Regions from separate parts of the Photobacterium kasasachensis genome, predicted to be linked through region 2. Evidence: predicted binding sites of a transcription regulator. Region 2 holds the regulator's gene; the other holds the start of a gene.
The links. Region 2 encodes MetJ, which represses methionine synthesis genes. Its sites were predicted from a motif close to TTAGACNTNTANANGTCTAA; they were not measured.

Region 1: a site for MetJ is predicted at 8,982-9,001, ahead of metE (5-methyltetrahydropteroyltriglutamate--homocysteine S-methyltransferase). Genes of this name have one in related genera too.

The regions. Positions count from the first base shown of each region.
Region 1 covers NZ_JAKJSH010000007.1:213,638-225,329, forward strand. Annotated here, with positions in the region: gene L4D19_RS10795 (efflux RND transporter periplasmic adaptor subunit) at 1-473, shown strand, start outside; gene L4D19_RS10800 (efflux RND transporter permease subunit) at 477-3,581, shown strand; gene L4D19_RS10805 (mechanosensitive ion channel domain-containing protein) at 4,023-5,642, shown strand; gene L4D19_RS10810 (META domain-containing protein) at 5,974-6,411, shown strand; gene metE (5-methyltetrahydropteroyltriglutamate--homocysteine S-methyltransferase) at 6,518-8,848, opposite strand; gene metR (HTH-type transcriptional regulator MetR) at 9,124-10,035, shown strand; gene L4D19_RS10825 (DUF4250 domain-containing protein) at 10,059-10,247, opposite strand; gene L4D19_RS10830 (hypothetical protein) at 10,386-11,057, opposite strand; gene L4D19_RS10835 (GGDEF domain-containing protein) at 11,369-11,692, shown strand, end outside.
Region 2 covers NZ_JAKJSH010000009.1:83,354-95,045, forward strand. Annotated here, with positions in the region: gene ppc (phosphoenolpyruvate carboxylase) at 411-3,041, shown strand; gene L4D19_RS13890 (PadR family transcriptional regulator) at 3,505-4,074, shown strand; gene metF (methylenetetrahydrofolate reductase) at 4,159-5,061, opposite strand; gene L4D19_RS13900 (bifunctional aspartate kinase/homoserine dehydrogenase II) at 5,370-7,802, opposite strand; gene L4D19_RS13905 (O-succinylhomoserine (thiol)-lyase) at 7,799-8,968, opposite strand; gene metJ (met regulon transcriptional regulator MetJ) at 9,152-9,469, shown strand; gene L4D19_RS13915 (malic enzyme-like NAD(P)-binding protein) at 9,564-10,814, opposite strand; gene rpmE (50S ribosomal protein L31) at 11,123-11,335, opposite strand; gene priA (primosomal protein N') at 11,578-11,692, shown strand, end outside.

The DNA of each region.
Region 1 (11,692 bases), on a different contig from region 2:
CTCCTAAGACTCTGGCACTGGAAAAGGGCTTTACACCTACCCTAACCTCGGCTGGCCAGCAGGGTACCTACCCGGTGCAATACAAAGAGCACGCCAGCACTGTTAGCCCGGGCAGCCAGACCTACGAGGTTGTGTTTAGCCTGACACCGCCAGATAACCTGAACATTCTGCCGGGAATGAGCGCCGAGCTGCTGCTAGATATGTCTGCGGTGAACACTTCCGGTCAGGTCATTACCGTACTTCCTTTAACCGCCATCGTTCGTAGCGACGATACCGGTGAAACCAATGTATGGCGCTATCAGTCCGGTAACAAAACACTTGAATCTGTAGAGGTCATTCTCGGACAAGTACGAGCAAACGGAATTGAAATCCTGTCTGGCCTGAAACTAGGTGACCAGGTGGTTGCCGTCGGTGCTGCTGCAGTGAAATCCAACATGGAAGTTAAACCTCTTCGTTGGGAACGAGGCGTTTAATTGATGAATGTTGCACACTATAGTATTAGAAACAAAGTCATAAGCTGGATGTTCGTTCTGCTAATGTTAATCGGCGGAGCAATTTCCTTCACCGGCCTCGGCCAGCTGGAATTTCCAGAGTTCACTATCAAAAATGCGCTGGTAATCACCCCTTACCCGGGCGCCTCACCAGAACAAGTCGAAGAGGAAGTCACACTGCCGCTGGAAGATGCCATCCAGCAAATGCCGCAAATCAAGCATATCACCTCGATCAACAACGCCGGTCTTTCACAGATCGAAGTCGAGATGAAAGACGAGTACGACGCCAATGCCCTGCCGCAAGTGTGGGATGAACTGCGTCGCAAGGTGAATGACGCAGTTGCCGATTTGCCTCCGGGCACTCTGCAGCCACAGATCATTGATGATTTCTCTGACGTGTTTGGCATCTTGGTTAATATTCGCGGTGAAGGGTACAGCTATCGCGAGCTGGAGAACTATGCCAACTACCTTCGTCGTGAGCTGGTGCTTATCGACGGTGTCAAGAAAGTCTCAGTCGTCGGTGCGCCAGAGGAGCAAATCGTCGTCGAGATCAGCCAGCAGAAACTATCTGCGCTTGGCCTTGACCAGAACTATATCTACAGCCAGATCCAAAACCAGAACGTGGTCTCCAATGCAGGTAAAATTCGAATTGGTGACGGGCGAATTCGTATCCACCCAACCGGTGAGTTCGATGACGTCAGCGAAATGAACCGTCTTTTGGTCAGCCCACCAAGCAGTGGCGATCTGGTTTATCTGGGTGACATTGCCAAGGTATATAAGACAACGACAGAAACCCCTACCCTGCTATACCACAACATGGGGCAGGACGCGTTGTCATTGGGTATTTCGTTCACCACAGGTGTCAATGTTGTCGATGTATCCAAAGCCGTATCGGCGAAAATTACCGAGTTAGAATCACAGCTACCGGTAGGTATGGACCTAAATACAGTTTACGACCAAGGTTCCATCGTTGAGGTCTCTGTTACCGGCTTTTTGATTAACCTGGCCGAGTCTGTTGCCATTGTTATCGTCGTATTGCTGGTCTTTATGGGCGTGCGCTCGGGCCTGCTGATGGGTGTTGTCCTGTTGCTGACGATACTGGGCACCTTCATCGTGATGAATGTCCTCGGTATCCAGCTACAAATCATCTCACTGGGAGCCTTGATTATCGCGCTCGGCATGCTGGTGGATAATGCGATTGTTGTGACCGAAGGGATCCTGATTGGTATCCAGCGAGGCCAGACACGCTTCGAGGCTGCCGGTCAAGTTGTCAAGCAAACCCAATGGCCGCTCCTCGGCGCAACAATCATCGCCATTATTGCTTTTGCCCCTATTGGCTTGTCTCAGGATGCGACAGGTGAATTCTGTGCGTCTCTGTTTCAGGTATTGCTGATCTCTTTGTTTATCAGCTGGATCACGGCTATCACCATCACTCCCTTCTTCTGTCACCTTCTGTTTAAGGACGGAGAAGTCAGCGACGAGCCACAAGAGCTGTATCGAGGTTGGTTCTTTAACCTGTACCGTGGCCTGCTAACGACAGCAATGCGATTCCGTGTTGTTACGCTTGCTCTGGTCATCGCTATGCTGGTTGCCGCTGTTATCGGAATGGGACATGTGAAGAATGTATTCTTCCCGCCATCGAACACACCAATCTTCTTTGTTGATATCTGGCTGCCGGAAGGCACAGATATTCGTGGAACAGAAAAGTTTGTTTCTAACGTTGAACAAGAGATTCTGGGCTACGAGAAAGAAAACAAGGTCGGACTGGTAAACCTTACATCGGTTATCGGCCAGGGTGCACAGCGCTTTGTATTGCCTTATGTTCCGGAGAAAGGCTACGACGCCTACGCCCAGCTCATCATTGAAATGGATAGCCTGGAAACACAGAGTGCAAATATGCCGCAACTGACAGCCCACTTGCGTGAGAGCTACCCAGAAGCGGAATTCAGGGTAAAACTGCTGGAAAACGGCCCTTCACCGGCGGCTAAAATTGAAGCGCGTTTCTATGGTGAAGATCCTCTGGTGCTGCGACAGCTTGCCCATCAGGCCGAGCAAATCTTTCTGGCTGAGCCAATGGCCGAGAATATCCGTCACAGCTGGCGAAATCAGGTAACAGTAGTTCGTCCTCAGCTGAATCTGGCCCAGTCTCGCGAGGTCGGTATCAGCAAACAGGATCTTGATACCGCCCTGCTGATCAACTTCAGCGGCAAAGCTATCGGTACCTATCGAGAGCAGTCACACCTGATGCCGATCATGGCCCGAGCGCCGGAGCAGGAACGCCTTGATGCAAACAGCTTGCTTAAACTGCAGGTCTGGAGTGGCGAGAACAACACGTTTGTCCCTGTGACACAGTTGGTTTCCTCTTTCGATACCGAATGGGAAAACCCTATTATCATGCGTCGTGACCGAAAGCGTATGCTTACCGTGTTTGCTGATCCGGTACTTGGCAGCGGCGAAACAGCCGACTCAGTCCATCGCAAGATACGCGACAAAGTCGAGGCGATTGAACTGCCGGACGGATATTCATTTGAATGGGGTGGCGAGTACGAGACCTCACGTGATGCGCAGGCAAGTATCTTTAGCTCCCTGCCACTAGGCTACCTCGCGATGTTCCTGATCACTGTTGTCCTGTTCAACTCAGTCAGGCAGCCACTGGTGATCTGGTTCAACGTCCCCCTTGCGATTATTGGTATTGCATCCGGCCTGCTGCTGCTTGATGCGCCACTAAGCTTCATGGCGATCCTCGGTATGCTTAGCCTTAGCGGTATGATCATCAAAAACGGCATTGTTCTGGTCGACCAAATTAACGCCGAGATCAAATCAGGCATGGCGCCATATGACGCCGTATTTGATTCTTCCGTCAGCCGTGTCAGACCGGTCGGCATGGCAGCAATTACCACTATGCTAGGTATGATCCCGCTGCTGTTTGACCCGTTCTTTGTGGCAATGGCAGTCACTATCATCTTTGGTCTTGGCTTTGCCACCGTGCTGACACTGATCGTCTTGCCGGTTAGTTATACGTTGATTTTCCGTATTCCAACTAAAACCGAACAACCGGCCTTTGCCCAGGAGGCTCCAGTTACCGCCTAATAAAAAGAACATAACAAAGAGTACTAACTTGTGTGTTCATTTAACACACGCTTTTGCTCCTCGCTACTTTGCCCATAGCCCTTGCTGATTCATGCAAGTGTTATGGGCTTTTTTATTCAAATCATTTGGCCCTCTGCTGACAATACCCCCAAACCGCATCCCTAAGATAAAAACACTGTTTCAAAGTCGTCAGTATTGACTGTTTTTGATGTGTTTAGGCCATTATAACGCCCTAATCTACATATTGAGCCTCCGCCACCAGCCTATGACGGTTATCATTATCGTGGGAATGACATGCCGGACTGGTGTTGGCACTTCTCCCCGGCACCGATTTTTATTTCAACAATACATAATCTGATACTGGGTATCATGGCCCAACAGCTTCAACTATTGGCCTGATTAACCTGTTTTATAAATCAGTTAGCAAGAGTGAGCTGTAAGATGCGCATACTGATGATCATCTTGTTATTCATCTCCTCTGTCGTGGTGGCAGAACAACATGACGAACAAACACAACAACTGGCATCACTCGAACAAGAGATCGCCGCACTCCATCAGGAATCTCTTACCAAAAGTGGTTCGGCAAGAAGTGTCGTCGAAATGCAGCTGCTCAACAAAAATGACGAACTGCGCAGAATAATTAAAAGCTTAATCGACAACCGCACAGATGAAACCGTTCCGATACTGCTAAAATACGTCAATCAACAGGTCATTTTCATCTCTCAGGCCTCTGAGTTTCTTGAAGGTAAAATAACTACAGAAGAAGTGAAGCTCGACGAGGCAGCACAGGAAGATAAGTTATCCGTACAAAAAAACCTCGATGATGCCCGCCGCTTCTATACACGGTTGCTGGCTGAGCAATGGATAAACTACGAATGGCTTGAATTACTTGGCTCTCCGAATCCCAACAGTGCTGACGCTCTCACCGAAGACATCAGCCACCGGCTTGAATTCATGTCAGCCTCACTCTCCTTCAATAGCCAGCAAGAAGCCCTGTTGCTCAAACAGCTAAAAACAGCCTCTGAAGGTGAGAAGCCCTCTGTCCAGCTTGAACACCTTTTGGCTCAGAGAAGTGTCGCCAGCGATATTGACAACCTCAGATTTCTCGTCGAACTGGCCGACGAAATGGAGATAGACACCACTCAATATACCCAGCAAATTTTTGAGGTAACCGGAAACCTGACCGATGATTTGCTAAAGCCCAAAGTCCTCATTTCCTTATTTTCCAGCTGGGTAAAGGGTATCGGCCAATGGCTGGTCGACAATACCCCTCAGGTCTTGTTCAAGCTGGTTATTTTTGCCTTTATTATTTTTATCTTCAGGATCTTAAAAAATCTCACACGAAGAATGGTCACCCGGGCGGTATCCTCACCTAATCTGCGCATGTCCCAGTTAATGCAGGACTTCTTTATCTCGATGAGCGGCAAGGGTGTCTTCATCATCGGCCTGTTGATCGCCCTGTCGCAAATTGGCCTCAATCTGGCTCCCATACTGACCGGTTTCGGTGTTGCCGGTGTTATCGTCGGCTTTGCCCTCCAGGATACCCTGTCGAACTTTGCATCCGGCATGATGCTGCTAATCTATCGCCCATTTGATGTCGGAGATTTTGTCGAGGCTGGCGGCGTATCCGGCAAAGTCAGTCACATGAGTCTGGTCAGTACCACCATCAAGACCTTTGACAACCAGATAATGATTGTGCCCAACAGCAAAATTTGGGGAGACACTATAAAGAATGTCACCCATGAGCGCGTCCGCCGTGTCGACATGGTATTCGGCATTGGTTATAGCGACAGTGTCGAGCACGCCGAACAAGTACTGAACGATATTGTTGACGCACACCCGGCGATACTGAGATCCCCAGAAAAAACGATAAAGCTTCATACCCTCAATACTTCATCGGTCGATTTCATTGTTCGCCCCTGGGTAAAAACAGAAGATTACTGGGATGTGTACTGGGACATTACCCGAGAAGTGAAGATTCGCTTTGACAAAGAAGGATTGTCCATCCCATTCCCGCAGCAAGATGTGCATCTTCATATGGTCGACAATAAAAAAGATTAATACATTACCGTGCTACACATTTGCCGGATTAATAGTCACTGCAAAGTGCTATCTTATCCCCCTATTTTATGGGATAAAAATGACATCCACCTAACAGAAAACAAGATTACCTTTGGCAAACTATTAGCTATAAATTATAGATACTCACATTCCACTGTTATTTCTACCAATACATGTTGCGATGTGTTCACGAGATTGAACTCTTGGTTTATAGTCGAGTCATATCAATAAGAAACGGCGTACAATTGATAATGTAAGCGATTAAACTAATATTCAGGAAGCTTATGTTCGAATGAACGCAGTATAAAAATTAAACTCCGGGAATCATATTATGAGAAAGCGTTTTCTAGCCATTCTAGCGTTACCAGTTATTCTAGCGGCCTGCGCGGCCAACAACAGCAGCAGTACACATGTCATCGCCGAGTCCGATCTGGCCACCCACAACTGGGTATTAACCAAGGTCGATAACAAAGCCATTGATTTGCCGGAACCATTTAAAGCACCAAACCTTGAACTAAGCACAGATCTGGCAGCCAACGGTCACTCTGGCTGTAACCGCTACTTCGGTCAGGCAGAGCTGAAAGAAGGTAAGCTGCGTGTCGAGAAAATGGGAATGACCATGATGGCCTGTCCAGAACCAGCCATGGAAATGGAACGAATCATGAGTACTACCCTGATGGAGTGGAGTGAGGCCAGCATTACAGGCAGTGAACTAACGTTGACCAATGCCGACCACACGCTGACATTCAAGCGTACTGAAACACAATAATCCTCGAGCCGCCACTACAGCGGGACTGGTGCAGTTAGCAAAAAGAGCGCAAATGCGCTCTTTTTATTTATCATACGACCAAGCTATATTATGCGGCCCACTTTCGCTACACCGCTTTCGCCTGCCACTGCTCACGCAATGCTTTGGCTGCTGCCACCAAGTTACGTAGTGCAGCTTCTGTCTCCTCCCAGTTACGGGTTTTCAGACCGCAGTCCGGGTTAATCCACAGTCGTTCTGCAGGAATGAGCGTTTCCGCTTTTTCAACCAACTGGGTAATGTGTTCGACCTCCGGAATATTAGGTGAATGGATATCATAGACGCCCGGGCCAATCTCATTCGGATAGTCAAACTCCTCAAAGGCCTTCAGTAGCTCCATATCTGAACGAGACGTTTCGATAGTGATCACATCGGCGTCCAACGCTGCCACAGACTTAATAATGTCGTTGAATTCGCTGTAACACATATGAGTGTGGATCTGAGTTTGCGGCTCCGCGCTGGCAGCAGAGATTTTGAATGCGTTCACCGCCCAATCCAGGTATGCCTGCCATTGCGAGGCTTTTAACGGCAAGCCCTCACGGATCGCCGGCTCATCAATCTGAATCACCTTAATGCCTGAAGACTGCAGATCAGCCACTTCGTCGCGCAATGCCAGGGCTATCTGGTTGGCCACTTCTTCCCGCGTCAAGTCTTCACGCGGGAAAGTCCAGCCAAGGATTGTTACCGGTCCGGTAAGCATGCCCTTCACCAGTTTGTTTGTCAGCGATTGGGCATAACACGTCCAGTCTACCGTCATCGGTTTGGCACGGTAGATATCTGAAACAATAACGGCTGGTTTAACACAGCGGGAACCGTAGCTTTGTACCCAACCAAAACGCGTAACAGCAAAGCCTTCCAGCAGCTCGGCAAAATACTCCACCATATCATTACGCTCGGCTTCACCGTGCACCAACACATCAAGATCGAGCTTTTGTTGGCGCTCAATTGCATCCGCAATATGCCCTTTCAGTGCAGTATTGTATTCGGCTTCCGTTAGTCGCCCGGCTTTAAAGTCACGTCGCTGGGTACGGATCTCATTCGTCTGTGGAAACGAGCCAATCGTTGTGGTTGGTAATAATGGTAAGTTAAGCGCCGTTCGCTGCTGTCTGGCCCTCTCAGCATAAGGAGCCTTTCTCTCAGCCAGTGCCGGCGTGATTGCCGCAGTGCGCTGACGCACCTCTGCATTGTTTACCAGCTGACTGGTTGCACGGGCCTTAATTGGCGCACTGTATTGGAGGCATTCCTGTTGAGCCAGCTTGCTACCGTCAAGTGCCTGTGCAAGCAATGTCACCTCGCGACACTTCTGCTTGGCAAATGAGAGCCACTGTCGTACCTCGGGTTTAAGCTCTGTTTCCAGGTCAAGGTCAATAGGGCTATGCAATAGAGAACAAGAGCTTGCCAGCCACAGGCGCGAGCCTAGCTGCTCTTTAACTGGCTGCAAGACTGACAGTAGCTGAGCCAAATCAGCTCGCCATACATTCCGGCCGTTAATTACCCCCGCCGACAGTACCCAGCCTTGTGGCAAAGCGGCGACCACTTCACCTAGCTGTTCCGGTGACGCTGATAAATCAATGTGCAAGCCGTCGACATTCAACGCAACTATTTTGTCCAGGTGGTGGGTAATGTTGTCAAAATACGTGGTCAGCAACAGCTTGGTACTGCCATTTAACACTTGATAAGCCAGCTTAAAGGAATCCGCCCACTCTTTTGGCAACTCCAGGGTCAACACCGGCTCGTCAATCTGAACCCACTCCACCCCAAGTCCTGCCAGCTTACCAAGGATCTGTTGATAGGCAGTCAGCAGTCGAGGCAATAGCGACAAACGATCGAAATCTAGCTCTTTTTCTTTACCCAGCCACAAGTAGGACACCGGACCAAGCAACACCGGCTTGACGTCATGGCCGGCCTTCTTGGCCTCTGCTACTTCTTCGAACAGCTGCTGCCAGCTGACATTGAACTGATCATCGGCGCTGAACTCTGGAACGATGTAATGATAATTAGTGTTAAACCACTTTGTCATGTCTGACGCTGCGCAAGCACAGCCTGTCGGCGCCTTGCCTCGCGCTACCCGAAATAAGGTATCGAGATCAGGGAAGCCAGTATTGTGACGCTTAGGAATGTGGCCAAGCAACATGCTGGTACTCAACACATGGTCATACCAGGCAAAGTCCCCGACCGATACATAGTCAAGACCGGCACCGACCTGATCACCCCAGTGGCGATGACGCAGCAAGCTACCTACCTCTTTAAGCTCTTTCTGGTCGATTTCACCTCGCCAGTATTTTTCCTGGGCAAACTTGAGTTCACGCTGGCTGCCTACTCGTGGGTAACCAAGAATATGGGTGATTGTTTTATTTGCGGTCGTTGTGTTATTCGCAGGTACGGTGTTGTTCGTCGTCATGTTGCAGTCTCTCTGTGCTGGTAACTGTTGATGACCAAACAATGACTTAACCCCGATACATGAACAATTTCTTATAATTCAAAGTGATTATGAAAAAAATTAATAATCATCAAGGCTCATACAACAAATCCATTTGGACGTCTAGATGTTTACACTTCTCATTTTTACAGGTACATTGATCTCATCAGCTCATCGGACAGCAACAGGAAAATCGCTGGATTTCAAATGATAACGAAAGCGATGAGCCATCTGAGACAAGGACGGTAAAGGAAGTCATGATCGAAATTAAACACTTAAGAACATTATCAGTCTTACGGGATACCGGCTCGCTGACAGCAACAGCCAATACCCTCTGCCTGACCCAGTCCGCCCTGTCTCACCAGCTAAAAGATCTCGAGCAGCGGCTCGGCGGCCAGCTATTTTTAAGGAAAACCCGGCCGGTAAAGTTCACTGCCGAAGGCGAGATCCTCCTCAAACTCGCAGATGACCTGATCCCCCGCATCGCCAAAGCCGAGCATGAGCTTGCCAGCCTGAAGGAAGACGCCAACGGTCGCTTGCACATGGCTATTGAATGCCACTCCTGCTTCCAATGGTTGATGCCAGCTCTCAAGGAATACCAGATTCACTGGCCTAGCGTGACGTTGGATTTCTCGTCAGGTTTCGGATTCGAACCACTGCCGGCGTTAAGCGCAGGTGAACTCGACTTGGTGATCACTTCGGACATTCAGGCCCGCAGTGAAGTCCACTTCGAACCCCTGTTTGATTTCGAAATGCGTCTGGTAGTTTCTCCGCAATCTCCATTGGCCAGCAAAGACTTTATCTCACCACAGGATCTCGCCGATCAGACCATGCTCAGCTACCCAGTTCAAAAAGGACGCCTGGATGTGGTGAAACACTTCTTGCAACCGGCAGATATCGAGCCAGAAAACTGGAAACAAGCCGACAATACCCTGATGCTGGTCCAGATGGTGTCGGCCGGACTGGGGGTTGCCGCCTTGCCTAACTGGGCCATTTATGATTTTGCCCGTCAGGGGCTGGTCGTGAGCAAACCGCTTGGAGAGGGACTATGGCGAAGGCTATTTGCAGCCATTCGAGCTTCAGAGCGGGAAAGGCATTATCTGCAGGCGTTTTTTGCAACCGCCAAGCAGCAATGCCAAACCCATCTTGAGGGAATTAAAAGCGCCTAAAGCGTTAAGTTGTTATCCAGCTTTTATTTAAACTGATTTGAGATGGGATCGTAGTGATAACCCAGCGCTTCCATCTTCTCATTCAATTCATCGTTATCCAGCTCATAACGACTTACCAGCTCTTCGATAGTCGAGCATTCAAGCCGTAGCCGTTCATTTACAATGCCAAGAACGATATTGCCATCCATATTCAGTAGATTGCTAATTTCCATACTCACCCCTTAGCTCAACAGCAACGGTAACAGTGTCTGTACCTAAAGATAAGCATAGTCATTCTCCGTTAGCCTGCTAACAAAAGCCCTTCCAAATGGAAGGGCTTATACAGAAAATGCGTAATATTGTGATGTAGCTTAGAACATCACCAGTTGCATGCTGCCGGATGCCACCAGCAATGATGAGGCGACCAAAAGCTGCCAGCGATTAACCGTCTTGGTCAGCAGAATGTGGCCCCCCCAGACCAATAGTGCCAACACTAATAAGGCCAATGCCCCGACAACATCTGCAGTCATGGCCTGTAGTGCGGATTCCTCCATCCCAGTCAAGAGCCATAACATCAACAAGACGCTCATAATCGCGCTGACAAAACCGGTAAATGGCAAAATACGGTGAAAAGCCTGCAGGCGAGTTCTTGCCAGCGTCAACAACAAATGGGCCAGAGAGGCGCCAAACAGTGCCACAGCCATCAGGCTCAGGCCAATTTGAGGCAGGCTCATTGTCGGCAGAAGCAATAACCAGCTCAGTGCTGCCAGCACATCGGCCGCGTACAGAGCCTTGAGCGGCCCCGCGTCACGGGTTTTGCCCGTCTTGACCTTAAAGGTAAAAAAGCCCAGCACTAACAAAGGTAATAGAGCTACCGGGTGGCTAATGACCGCAACAAGCCAACCCACTAAGATTACAGGCAACATTTTATGTACCCTGCCTCGTTGACCCGGACAGATTTCCCCCTTGGTTAACACCAACGTCAAAATCAATTGTGCCCCCAGCAGTGCGGGGATCAGAAACGTCAAATAACCTGTAATCATGCTTTAACTTGTATCAATAAAAAATTGGGAAGGATCATATCAAGTTCACTGTTTGATTGCACAATGAAGTACCACGGTAAAAGTACTCACCGGCAAATTTTTCAACCAAGAACGATTAACCTATTAATTAATTCATCCAGTCACATTAGAAAAACCAATCAATATACTGGATCAAGGTCACGGTTTGTTTATTCAATATGTAGAATAATTACCCACTAATCACGGACAGTTTGTGTTGACTTTGCGCTGCGTCATTTTTTATGCAATTAAACCCTAAATAGGTAGTCAGACACATAACATACAGGGCGAAAATGACTAACCCGAATAAAGGAATGCAGGATAATCAAGAGCAGCTTTTTAAGACGCTTAAGCTGTATATTCCTGATTTATGGAGTGCAAAAGCGCACAGCGCCAGTTTTCAAAACACCCGAAGCGGCTATCTGCGTGACCGCATCTCGATGCTCGCCATCGTCTGGGGAATCTTAATTGTTCTCTGGGTTCCTTTCGATTTAATGTTCCTTTCCGGCTCGCAGGGGATCGAAATTGCTATTTCTCGTGCTGCCCTCGCTGCATATTTATTTACCATTGCCAAATACAACAGCCGTCAAACGTCGTTGAAAAAAGCCCAATGGTGT
Region 2 (11,692 bases):
TTCTTTGCGCTGACACTTTGCGTCGAGATTGGCATCAATAAATAGCTAAATTTTTATTCATCTTGATTGCATTTATATGTTTACCGATTAATCCTTGGCCTGTCAACAGCAGGAATAAAAAAAATGTTAATTAGAATTGTCAGATCTAATACCCGCTAAGCGACGAAAGTTATAGCACTATGCGCAGAGAGCACACTATACGGCGCAGATAGCACACTAAATGCGTGTCTTATGACCCATTTTTACGAAAATTTGTTACATACTGGATTTCATATCATGACAAATATCAATCTAGCTTCAATTTATGGCGGCTAAATGTAATCAAAGTTGACCTGAAAGTGGGATCACGGATAGATTGTCACTAACGCAATTGCGATTTGGATGTAACAAAATTACGAGATGGATGCGATATGAACGAAAAGTACAGCGCGTTAAGAAGTAACGTCAGTATGCTCGGCCACCTGCTGGGTAATACCATTAAAGATGCGCATGGCGAGCCATTGCTAGATAAAGTGGAAGCCATACGTAAGTTATCTAAATCTGCCCGCGCAGGAAATCAGGATGATCGTGAGAAACTGATCGATGAGTTGCAAAACCTGCCTGATGACGAACTACTGCCGGTAGCTCGTGCCTTTAGCCAGTTCCTAAACCTAACCAACATTGCCGAGCAGTATCACACGGTATCCCGCCACTGCGAAGAACACATCTGCAGCCCGGACTCTATCGATACCCTGTTTGGCAAACTCAGCAACAGTGATATCAGCCAGTTTGATTCTATTCAGGCAGTACGAGATCTGAACATCGAACTGGTACTGACGGCGCACCCTACCGAAATTGCCCGCCGTACCATGATCCACAAGCTGGTGCAGATCAACAAATGCCTCTCCAAGCTGGAGCTGAGCGAGCTGTCTCCAAGCGAGCGCCAGCGTGTCGAACAGCGCCTCGAGCAGCTAATCGCCCAGGCGTGGCACTCTGATGTGATCCGCCAGCAGCGCCCGACCCCGCTTGACGAGGCCAAATGGGGCTTTGCCGTTGTCGAAAACTCCCTGTGGCAGGCCGTACCGGAATTCCTGCGCCAGTTCGACGAAAAGCTAACAACCCACCTAGGCGAAGGTCTGCCGATTGATGCCTCGCCGGTGAAATTCTCCTCCTGGATGGGTGGTGACCGTGACGGCAACCCGTTTGTGACCTCGTCGGTCACCCGCGAAGTCATGCTACTGTCTCGCTGGAAAGCCGCCGATCTGTACCTGAGCGACATTCAGGAGCTGGTCAGCGAGCTGTCGATGGTCAAATGCAACGACCAGGTACGCGAGCTGGCCGGGGACGAACACGAACCTTACCGTGCCATCCTCAAGGATCTGCGTGCCAAGCTCACCAATACCCGTGACGTGCTCGACGCTCAGATTAAAGGCCTGAGCGTGCCTAACTTCGGCATTATCGAGCATGTCGACCAGTTATGGGATCCGCTTTATGCCTGTTACCAGTCGCTGCACGAATGCGGCATGGGCATCATTGCCGACGGCCTGCTGCTGGATGTGCTGCGCCGCATCAAGTGCTTCGGCGTCCACCTGGTACGTCTGGATATCCGCCAGGAAAGTACCCGCCACTCTGATGTTATTTCCGAGCTGACCCGTCACCTGGGCCTCGGCGACTACGATCAGTGGAGCGAGCAGGACAAGGTCGCCTTCCTTGTGCGCGAGCTGGCCTCCAAACGCCCGCTCCTGCCTCGTGACTGGCAGCCTTCACCTGATGTCCAGGAAGTGATCGAAACCTGTAAGGCGATTGCCGAGCAGCCACGTGAAGCCCTGGGTGCCTATGTGATTTCCATGGCCCGTACTGCCTCAGATGTTCTGGCTGTCCACCTACTGCTGAAAGAAGCAGGTTGTCCGTTCAGAATGGATGTCTGTCCGCTGTTCGAAACTCTGGACGATCTCAACAATGCCGAATCGGTCATCAAGCAGCTACTGAGTATCGACTGGTACCGTGGCTTTATCCAGAATTTCCAGATGGTCATGATCGGCTACTCCGACTCGGCCAAAGATGCCGGTGTGATGGCGGCTGGCTGGGCCCAGTACCGCGCGATGGAAGCCCTGGTTGATGTCTGTGAAGAAGCCGGTGTCGAACTGACCCTGTTCCACGGCCGTGGCGGTTCTATCGGCCGCGGTGGTGCGCCTGCACACGCTGCACTGCTGTCACAGCCGCCACGCAGCCTGAAAGGTGGCCTGCGCGTTACCGAGCAGGGTGAGATGATCCGCTTCAAGCTCGGCCTGCCGGAAGTTGCCGTCAACAGCCTGAGCCTGTACACCAGTGCGATTCTGGAAGCCAACCTGCTACCGCCACCAGCGCCGAAGCAAGACTGGCGTGAGCTGATGGATGTGCTGTCTGAAGTTTCCTGCGAAGCCTACCGCAACGTGGTACGCGGCAACGAAGAGTTCGTCCCGTACTTCCGCGCGGCCACGCCGGAGCTGGAACTGGGCAAACTGCCGCTGGGCTCACGTCCGGCCAAGCGTAACCCGAAAGGCGGCGTAGAGAGCCTGCGTGCCATTCCGTGGATTTTTGCATGGAGTCAGAACCGTCTGCTACTGCCAGCCTGGCTCGGTGCCGGTGAGGCGATTCAGTTCTCGATTGATAAGGGTCATGCCCAACAGCTGGAAGATATGTGTCGCGAGTGGCCATTCTTCTCGACCCGCCTTGGCATGCTGGAAATGGTATTTACCAAAACCAACATCGGGATTGCCGAGTACTATGATCAGCGCCTGACTGACAAGTCACTATGGCCTATGGGTCAGAAACTGCGCGATCAGCTGCAGGAAGACATCAAGGCCGTTCTGAATGTCGAGAACAGTGCTCACCTGATGGAACAGGACCCATGGGGTGCAGAGGCTATCCGCCTGCGTAACATCTATGTTGAGCCGCTGAATATGCTTCAGGCCGAGCTGCTGTACCGTACCCGTCAGCAAGATGAGCCATCTCCGATGCTGGAAGAGGCACTGATGGTAACCATCGCCGGTATCGCGACAGGCATGCGCAACACAGGCTAACCTGATTGCCCGAACATCTAAGTGCTACATTAAGGCCTCCCGCGTGGAGGCCTTTGTTTTTCTGATCTCATCAAAACCCAATCCTTCGCCTCAGCCTGATCAGGCCCGATATGCCATTTATACCTTTTACACACTTTTTTTATTACAGTGACTCAATAATGAGACGTAATGTAACTAGTCGCATAGTCTAAAGTAATCACATGCACTGTGAACATGGATGAATCACAATATATTGCAGTGCATCGGAAACCTTAAGATATAGACAAACATCACAAGATGAACAATTGGACGCTGCCCAAAATGGTTATTATCACCTTCTGGTGTCGATAAAGATCACATTGATGTGTATGCTACGTGATCTCGATCAGGCACTGCAACAAGACGATTATAACAAACGCCAAAGAGCGAAGGGTAACGTCGGTCTGATTGTTTTTTATTTGTAGTATTTTAACGGATAGAAGAGATGTCACTACCACACGTAATTTTGACCGTGCTGAGCAACCGCGACGCAACCGGTTACGATATAACAAAAGAATTTTCCCACAGCATCGGCTACTTCTGGAAGGCAAGCCACCAGCAGGTTTACCGAGAGCTAAACAAAATGGCAACCAACGATCAGGTTACCTGCAAACTGGAACCGCAGGAAGGCAAGCCGGATCGTAAAGTATACTCCATCACTGATCTGGGCCGTCAGGCACTGTTTGAGTGGTTCCAGGAGCCTGCTCGCAACCCAACCATCCGCGATGAGTTCTCTGCCAAGCTACTGGTTTGTGGCGTGCACAATTCTGTGCCGATGCAACAGCAGCTGGAAGGGCTGATTGAAGAGTCTCACACGCTGATGAACCACTACCACGAACTGGAGAAAGTCCATTTCGGTGACTACAAGAACATGGACCGTCAGGCACGCCTTGATCGTCTAACGCTTCGCCGTGGGATCCACAACCGTCAGGCGTGGATTGACTGGGCTGAAGAAGTACTGGTTGAGCTGAAGGACATGGACAGTGCAGACAGCAAGGTAGCCCTTAACGGCTAACTTGGCACCCTTATCCCATTATCGAAAAAAGCCGCTAATAAAGCGGCTTTTTTAATGGCTATCAGTACAGGAAGGAAAGCTTGCTTACGCCTGGACACCGGCCTCGGCACGAACGCCAAGCGTATGGCAGATAGCATACGTCAGCTCTGCACGGTTCAGGGTATAGAAGTGGAAATCCTTGACCCCTTCGCGGCTCAGTACTCGCACCATGTCAATCGCATTGCTGGCACCGACCATCTGGCGGCTCAGCAGGTCGTCATCCAGTCCCTGATACTGCTTCTCCAGCCAGCCCGGGATCTTCACATTGTTTGCCAGGGCAAAGCGTTTGGCCTGAACCATGTTGGAAACCGGCAGGATGCCCGGTACAATTTCCACATCAATCCCGGCAGCGACACAGCGGTCACGGAAACGCAGGTAGCTTTCGACATCGAAGAAGAACTGAGTGATTGCCCGGCTCGCTCCGGCATCAACCTTGCGCTTTAGATTAATCAAATCCGACTGGGCACTCTTTGCCTCGGGATGCACCTCCGGATAGGCCGCTACCGAAATATCAAAGTCAGCTTCCTTTCGCAGCAGTTCGACCAGGTCAGCGGCATACATATCGGGCTTGACGCCTTTCTCCGGCAAATCACCACGCAGTGCCACGATATCGCGGATACCGTTATTCCAGTAGTCACGGGCAATGGTGCGGAGCTCATCGCGGGTAGCGTCAATGCAGGTCAGGTGAGGTGCCGCCACCAGGCCGGTTTGCTCTTTAATATCTTTAATGATGGAGTGGGTGCGATCCCGTTCACCGGAATTGGCACCATAGGTCACAGAAACAAACTTCGGCTTGAGGGTTTTCAAACGGTGAATAGAATTCCACAGGGTCTGTTCCATCTGCTCGCTGCTTGGTGGGAAGAACTCAAACGAAACGTTGATATCACCGTTAAGATCGGCGATGTTCTGGTTAAGCGAATCCAAGTGACTTGCGTGTGAATACCCCATAGTCTATTCCTTTCTGTTCCGGCCCCGGGCCTGCTCCCTAAAATGGTGACGCCATTAAATAACCGTTTAGACGTCTATATGTCTACAGAATGTCTTGTAACCAATTTAATGTCAACAAAGTGAACATGAATATTTCTCAAGTTGATCTTGCACGATCTTCAACATAGCGAACATCGCACTAATAAGCAAAAGCCCGCAAGATGCGGGCTTTTCACAACAAACTAGCGATTCATACTATAAGAGGCTTTCTTGGCGAGACCTTCGACCACACCAGCATTTCCTTAGGCGATCTTTGTCTGCAAAAGCAGCTATAACATCGCTGCCAACCGGTTAATGTCAGACAGCAATGCCCCGGCAGTCACATCCCGACCGGCACCCGGTCCACGGATCACCAGCGGGTTATCCCGGTACCAGCGGCTTTCGATGGCAAAGATATTGTCACAAGGCAGCAGGTTAGCCAGTGCATGCTCCTGCGGCAGAGCTTCGACTCCGACACCGGCCTTGCCGTTTTTGTCCAAACGAGCCACATAGCGCAATACCTTGCCTTCCTTCTGCGCCTTGACCAGCCGCTCATTGAGCAGCTCGTCCAACACGCCAGCCTGCTCGAAAAAGCCGTCCAGTGTCAGCGGAGCCAGTTCCTCGGGTACCAGGGATTCCACCTTGACCTGCTCCGGCTCCAAGTCCAGCCCGGACTCACGGGCCAGAATCACCAGCTTGCGCATCACATCGCTGCCATCGAGATCATGACGAGGATCGGGCTCTGTCAGCCCCTGTTGCCAGGCCTGTTCTATCAGCTGGGAGAAAGGCAGCGAACCGTCGAACTGCTGGAACAGCCATGACAGCGTGCCAGAGAAAATCCCCGACAGGGCAATAATATCATCACCACTTTCACGCAAGTCCCGCACCGTATGGTTGACCGGCAGGCCGGCCCCTACCGTCGCGTTATACAACCAATGACGGCTGCTCTTGGCAAACGCATCCTGCACGGCATGATAGTCCTCTCCCGAGGCAGAACCGGCAACCTTGTTGGCGGAAATCAGATGCAGGCCGCTTTCGGCAATCTGCGGGTATTTGGCAGCCAACTCGGCGCTGGCTGTCACATCCAGTACCATCACATCATCATAAGGGTGTGCAGCCAGCACATTCAGCAGCTCGCCTTCGGCATAATCAACCGCTTCGTCATCAAAAGCTGTCAGTGCCCGGGTCGGTTCAATCCCCTGGAAGTCAATCCAGTGGCGGCAGCTATCGGCCACCCCCACCAGGGTAAAGCTCATGCCATGGCGTTTCTCCAGCTGCACCTTTTCACGGTCAAACAGCTCCAGCCAGCGGCTGCCGATATTACCTTTGCCACACAGTACCAGACCAATCCGCTTTTGTGCTTGGAACAGGCTCTGGTGGATCTGCGCAACCAGCGGGGCCGTATCAATCTTTCTAAGCACAGCCACCAGGCTCAACCCCGAGTCCGGCTCGGTCGTGAACTCAACAGGCTGATTCTTTAGCTGATGATAAAACCCGTAGCAGTGGACGGCGTTGTTGACCACCCCGGCTCCGACAGCGGCCACCACCGAGAAGCCATCCCGCAGACGAAGCTCCGCGGTAATACCGCTGTCTTGCAGCAGGCCCAATACATTGTTGACGACCTCACCGGTATACGCGAGCAGAATACGTCCCTGATCGGCCTCGACACTCTGGGCCAATGGCAGTAGCTGGGCCCGCTGCAGGGTTCGCTCCAGCTCACCCAAAATAGGCTCAAAATCATGAGAGCGAGCCACGTCCAGCTCAATCAGACAGACATCATCGAGCGAGGTAATGATCTTGGCCCCGCGCCCCGATGCCAGTACCCGCTCTACCCGTGTCGATCCCGACTCGGGCTGGTGGCTACAGCGCAATGTGAGGTCAATCGAACTCTGGGCAACAGGCTGTAATGTCCGGCTGTGAAGCACCGGTGCCGCCAGCCTCGCAAGCTCGCTGGCCTCATCCAACCGCAGCAAAGGCAGCAGGCAGGCATCCCCGACCTTACGCGGATCGGCACTGTATACTCCGGCAACGTCACTCCAGATTGTGACTCTCGAAACTTCAGCCAACGCGCCAATGATGGTCGCCGAATAGTCCGAGCCATTGCGCCCCAGCAATACGGTTTCACCTTTCTGGTTACGGGCCATAAAGCCGGTGATCACGATACGGTGCTGACTATGCTGGGCCAGCTGCGCCTTAAGCAGCGGCCACGACTGGGCCCGATCCACTTCCGGCTGGGCCGAGCGCTCCGCCCGTAGAAACTCTCGCGAGTCAAGATGTCCGGATGACAAGCCATTTTGTACCAGCAAGGCGGACAGTAAACGTGCCGACCACAATTCACCATGCCCCAAAATTGCTGCGATCGCTGCTTCGTCGAGCTTTGACTCGCCCAACCGGGCCAGCTCGCTAAGTTCAAAATGTAGCTGAGTCTGCAATTCATCTGCCACCGAACCTGTTACTAGCTCGGTGATCAACTGCTGCTGGAAGGCACGTAGTTCTTGCAGGGCCTCGTGGGCCTGACGGCCATCCTTACCCAGCAGTTCGACCCAGGCAATCAGGCGGTTGGTTGTTTTTCCGGCGGCCGACACCACAATCAAATCATCACTGCCGGAGTGCTCTTGCAAAATCGTCACCACCCGACGATAACAATCAGGATCAGCAAGGCTACTGCCGCCGAACTTATGTAACTGCCGCAGGGCTGTCTGTCTGTTTACAGGCTGGCTCATTCAGTTACCTCCGCCGCTTGCTTGAAGGCCTGTTCCAAATCGGCAATCAGATCGCTTGGATCTTCAAGTCCCACCGACAAGCGTAGCAGCGACGGCTTGATCCCGGCTTCGACCTGCGCCTCGTCAGACATGGCACGGTGCGTCATGCTTGCCGGATGGGCAATCAGACTTTCCGTCCCTCCCAGCGATTCCGCCAGCGAAAAACACGTCAATGCAGAGACAAACACTTCAAGCTGACGGTAACTTCCTGCCAGCTCGAAACTGAGCATCGAGCCGAATCCTTTTTGCTGCTTGACGGCAATATCATGACCAGGGTGATCAGGCTGGCTCGGATGATAGATCTGGCCGACCAGCGGCTGGGTCTGCAGGTAGGCCAGCACTTGCGCACTGTTTTCCTCGTGCATTTTCATTCGTGGTGCCAGCGTACGTAATCCACGCAAGGTCAAATAAGCATCAAACGGCGCCCCGGTCGCCCCGATACAGTTGGCCCACCAGGCAATATTCTCGGCCTGCTCGGCCTCTTTGGAAATCAGCACCCCACCGACCACATCGGAATGACCGTTGATATATTTCGTGGTCGAGTGGACAACAAAGTCGGCACCCAGCGCGATAGGTTGCTGCAGGATAGGTGACAAGAAAGTGTTATCGACCGCCACCAACGCACCGACCTGCTTGCTTTGTTCACACAGTTCGGCGACATCCACCACCCGAAGCAGCGGGTTAGACGGGGTTTCTACCCAAACCAGCTTAGGCTTCCTGGCCAGTGCTGCCGCCAATACATCCGGATCGGACTGATCGATAAACTCAACCTTAAAGTCACCTTTACCGGCCCGGGTATTAAACAAGCGGTAGGTGCCGCCATAGCAGTCATGAGGGGCTATCACCAAATCATCCGGCCCCAGCAGGGCAGAAACCAGCAAATTGATCGCTGCCGTCCCGCAACTGGTGACCACGCCGCCAGCTCCGCCCTCGAGCTCAGACAAGGCATCTGCAAGCATATTTCGAGTCGGGTTGCCGGAACGTGAATAATCATATTGAGGAAGGTCACCCAGCTGTGGGAAGCTATAGGTAGAAGTCAGGTAAATTGGCGGAACGACAGCATTATGCTGCGTGTCTGATTCAATACCGGTACGTACGGCAACGGTGGCAAGCTTCTTGTCACTCATATTTACTTTCCTTGTCTGGGGCAAGCCCTGCATTCGAATAACTTTTAATCAACAACATTAACCACATTTATTTGGGACGTCAACACTTCTAGACGTCCATATGTCTTTGCTTATGGCAGTAAATCCCGCTAAAATTCACCCATATTAAATTTATTGAATCCAACATCGCTGAGAAGGTAGAAAATGGCAGAGTGGAATGGCGAATACATCAGCCCATATGCGGAGCACGGTAAGAAAAACGAACAAGTAAAGAAAATCACCGTTTCGATTCCATTAAAGGTACTCAAAATCCTGACTGACGAGCGCACCCGCCGCCAAGTCAACAACCTGCGTCACGCAACCAACAGTGAGCTGCTGTGCGAAGCCTTCCTGCATGCCTACACAGGCCAGCCGCTACCGACTGACGATGACATCCGTAAAGACCGCCCTGACGATCTGCCGGCAGAAGCCAAGGAGCTGATGGAAGAAATGGGCATCAAATACGAAGACATCAACGAATAATACTAGACTGGCACGTTTTATATAGACTGCCGTTTTCAGATAAAAAAAAACCAGCCCTAGGGCTGGTTTTTTAGTATTTCAACCAAACGGTGACTTACTCGCCCCCCATATAGCCCACAGGCATCTCAATCTGCGCAACACCAGAGTCAATGGCCGCCTGGGCTACCGCCTTGGCAACACGAGGAAGCAGGCGTGAATCCATCGGCTTAGGAATAATATAATCGGCACCGAATTCCAGCTTGTCAGCTCCCGCCGCTTTCACAACTTCGGCAGGCACTGGCTCTTTGGCCAGCTCACGAATGGCATGAACGGCTGCCAGCTTCATTTCGTCATTGATCACGCTAGCGCGTACATCCAGGGCACCACGGAAGATGAAAGGGAAGCAAATTACATTGTTCACCTGGTTCGGGTAATCGGAACGGCCTGTCCCCATCACCAAGTCATCACGCACGGCATGCGCCAGTTCAGGCTTGATCTCAGGATCCGGGTTCGAGCAGGCGAACACAACCGGCTTATCGGCCATCAGCTTAAGCGCTTCCGGCGTCAGCAAGTTAGGGCCAGATACGCCAACGAAAATATCGGCGCCTTCAATCACGTCTTCCAGCGTACGCTTATCGGTATTGTTGGCGAACAGCTGCTTGTATTCATTGATGTCGTCACGGCGGGTATGGATAACTCCCTTGCGATCCAGCATGTAGATTTTCTCGCGCTGGGCACCACACTTGATCAGTAGCTCCATACAGGCAACAGCGGCAGCACCGGCACCCAGGCAGACAATCACAGACTCGCTGATATTTTTGCCCTGGATCTCAAGGGCATTCAGCATACCCGCGGCGGTTACAATAGCCGTACCATGCTGATCATCGTGGAAGACCGGGATCGCACAACGCTCAATCAAGCGTTTCTCGATCTCAAAGCAGTCTGGTGCCTTGATGTCTTCCAGGTTGATACCGCCAAACGTATCGGCAATATTGGCGACCGTATCAACAAACTCATCGATGGTGCGGTGCTTAACTTCGATATCGATAGAATCCAGACCCGCAAAGCGTTTGAATAGCAATGACTTACCTTCCATCACCGGCTTAGATGCCAGTGGGCCAAGGTTACCCAGGCCTAGGATAGCGGTACCATTGGTAATCACGGCAACCATGTTGCCTTTACCCGTGTACTTGTAAACGTTTTCTGCGTTTTGAGCGATCTCTCGAACAGGCTCTGCAACACCCGGGCTATAAGCCAGGGCCAGATCTTCAACCGTATCTGCCGGCTTTGTTAGGGAAATAGCGGTTTTACCTGGAACAGGGTAAGCGTGGTAGTGCAGTGCTTGTTGACGAAAATCTTCAGACATAGTGGTCTTGATCCTGAATGAAAATGATGTTCAGTTCGGTATTGGGAGATAGATCATATTCTATAGCGATACAAAATCCTAGCGCAGCAACGCTGGTCGAGCCAATTAATCCCCACCGGAATACTCAGGTATAGCAGAATTTTGAACAAACACCGGAAGAATGGGTAGAAAACGTGCCAGTTGCCACGTCAAACAACCAGAAACAAAGAAAGGTACAGAGGAAAAGACTAAAATCATCCGCGTTGAGTATCGCCTGCAGACAAAAAAAGGGACGCTTGCGCGTCCCTTTTTCGAAATTCATCTGGCAATTACTTGCTAGAAAGCGCACCGAAACGCTTGTTGAACTTGTCGATACGACCACCAGTGTTAACCTGACGCTGCTTACCAGTGTAGAAAGGGTGGCACTTGTCGCATACATCAAGGTTGATGTCTTTACTCATAGTAGAGTTAAATACGAAAGTGTTGCCGCAAGAACATTTAGCGTTCACTGCTGTGTATTCTGGGTGAATACCTTGTTTCATGGGATAACCTCAAAGCTAAGGCCGTGTCGCTCTCCCGATCCAAAGCCGGGCACCACACGCGTTAATAACAGTATAACGTTTGGCTATCAGCAAGCTGACACCAATACGATAAATTAGGCGGCGTATAGTAATCAATCACGTCGCCCAGATCAACTAATGCGCTCCTTTTTTCACCGCTTTGCGCCCGCAGCCGAGCAATGTACACTTCCTAATCTTAGTATATGTGGATTACTCGGTTAGTTATGACGCCCAACATTGCCCGCGTGGCTCTTCCTGTCCCCCTGGATAAGCTTTTTGATTATTTGATAAAGCCAGGCCAGTCCCCTGTTATCGGCGGCCGGGTCAAGGTACCTTTTG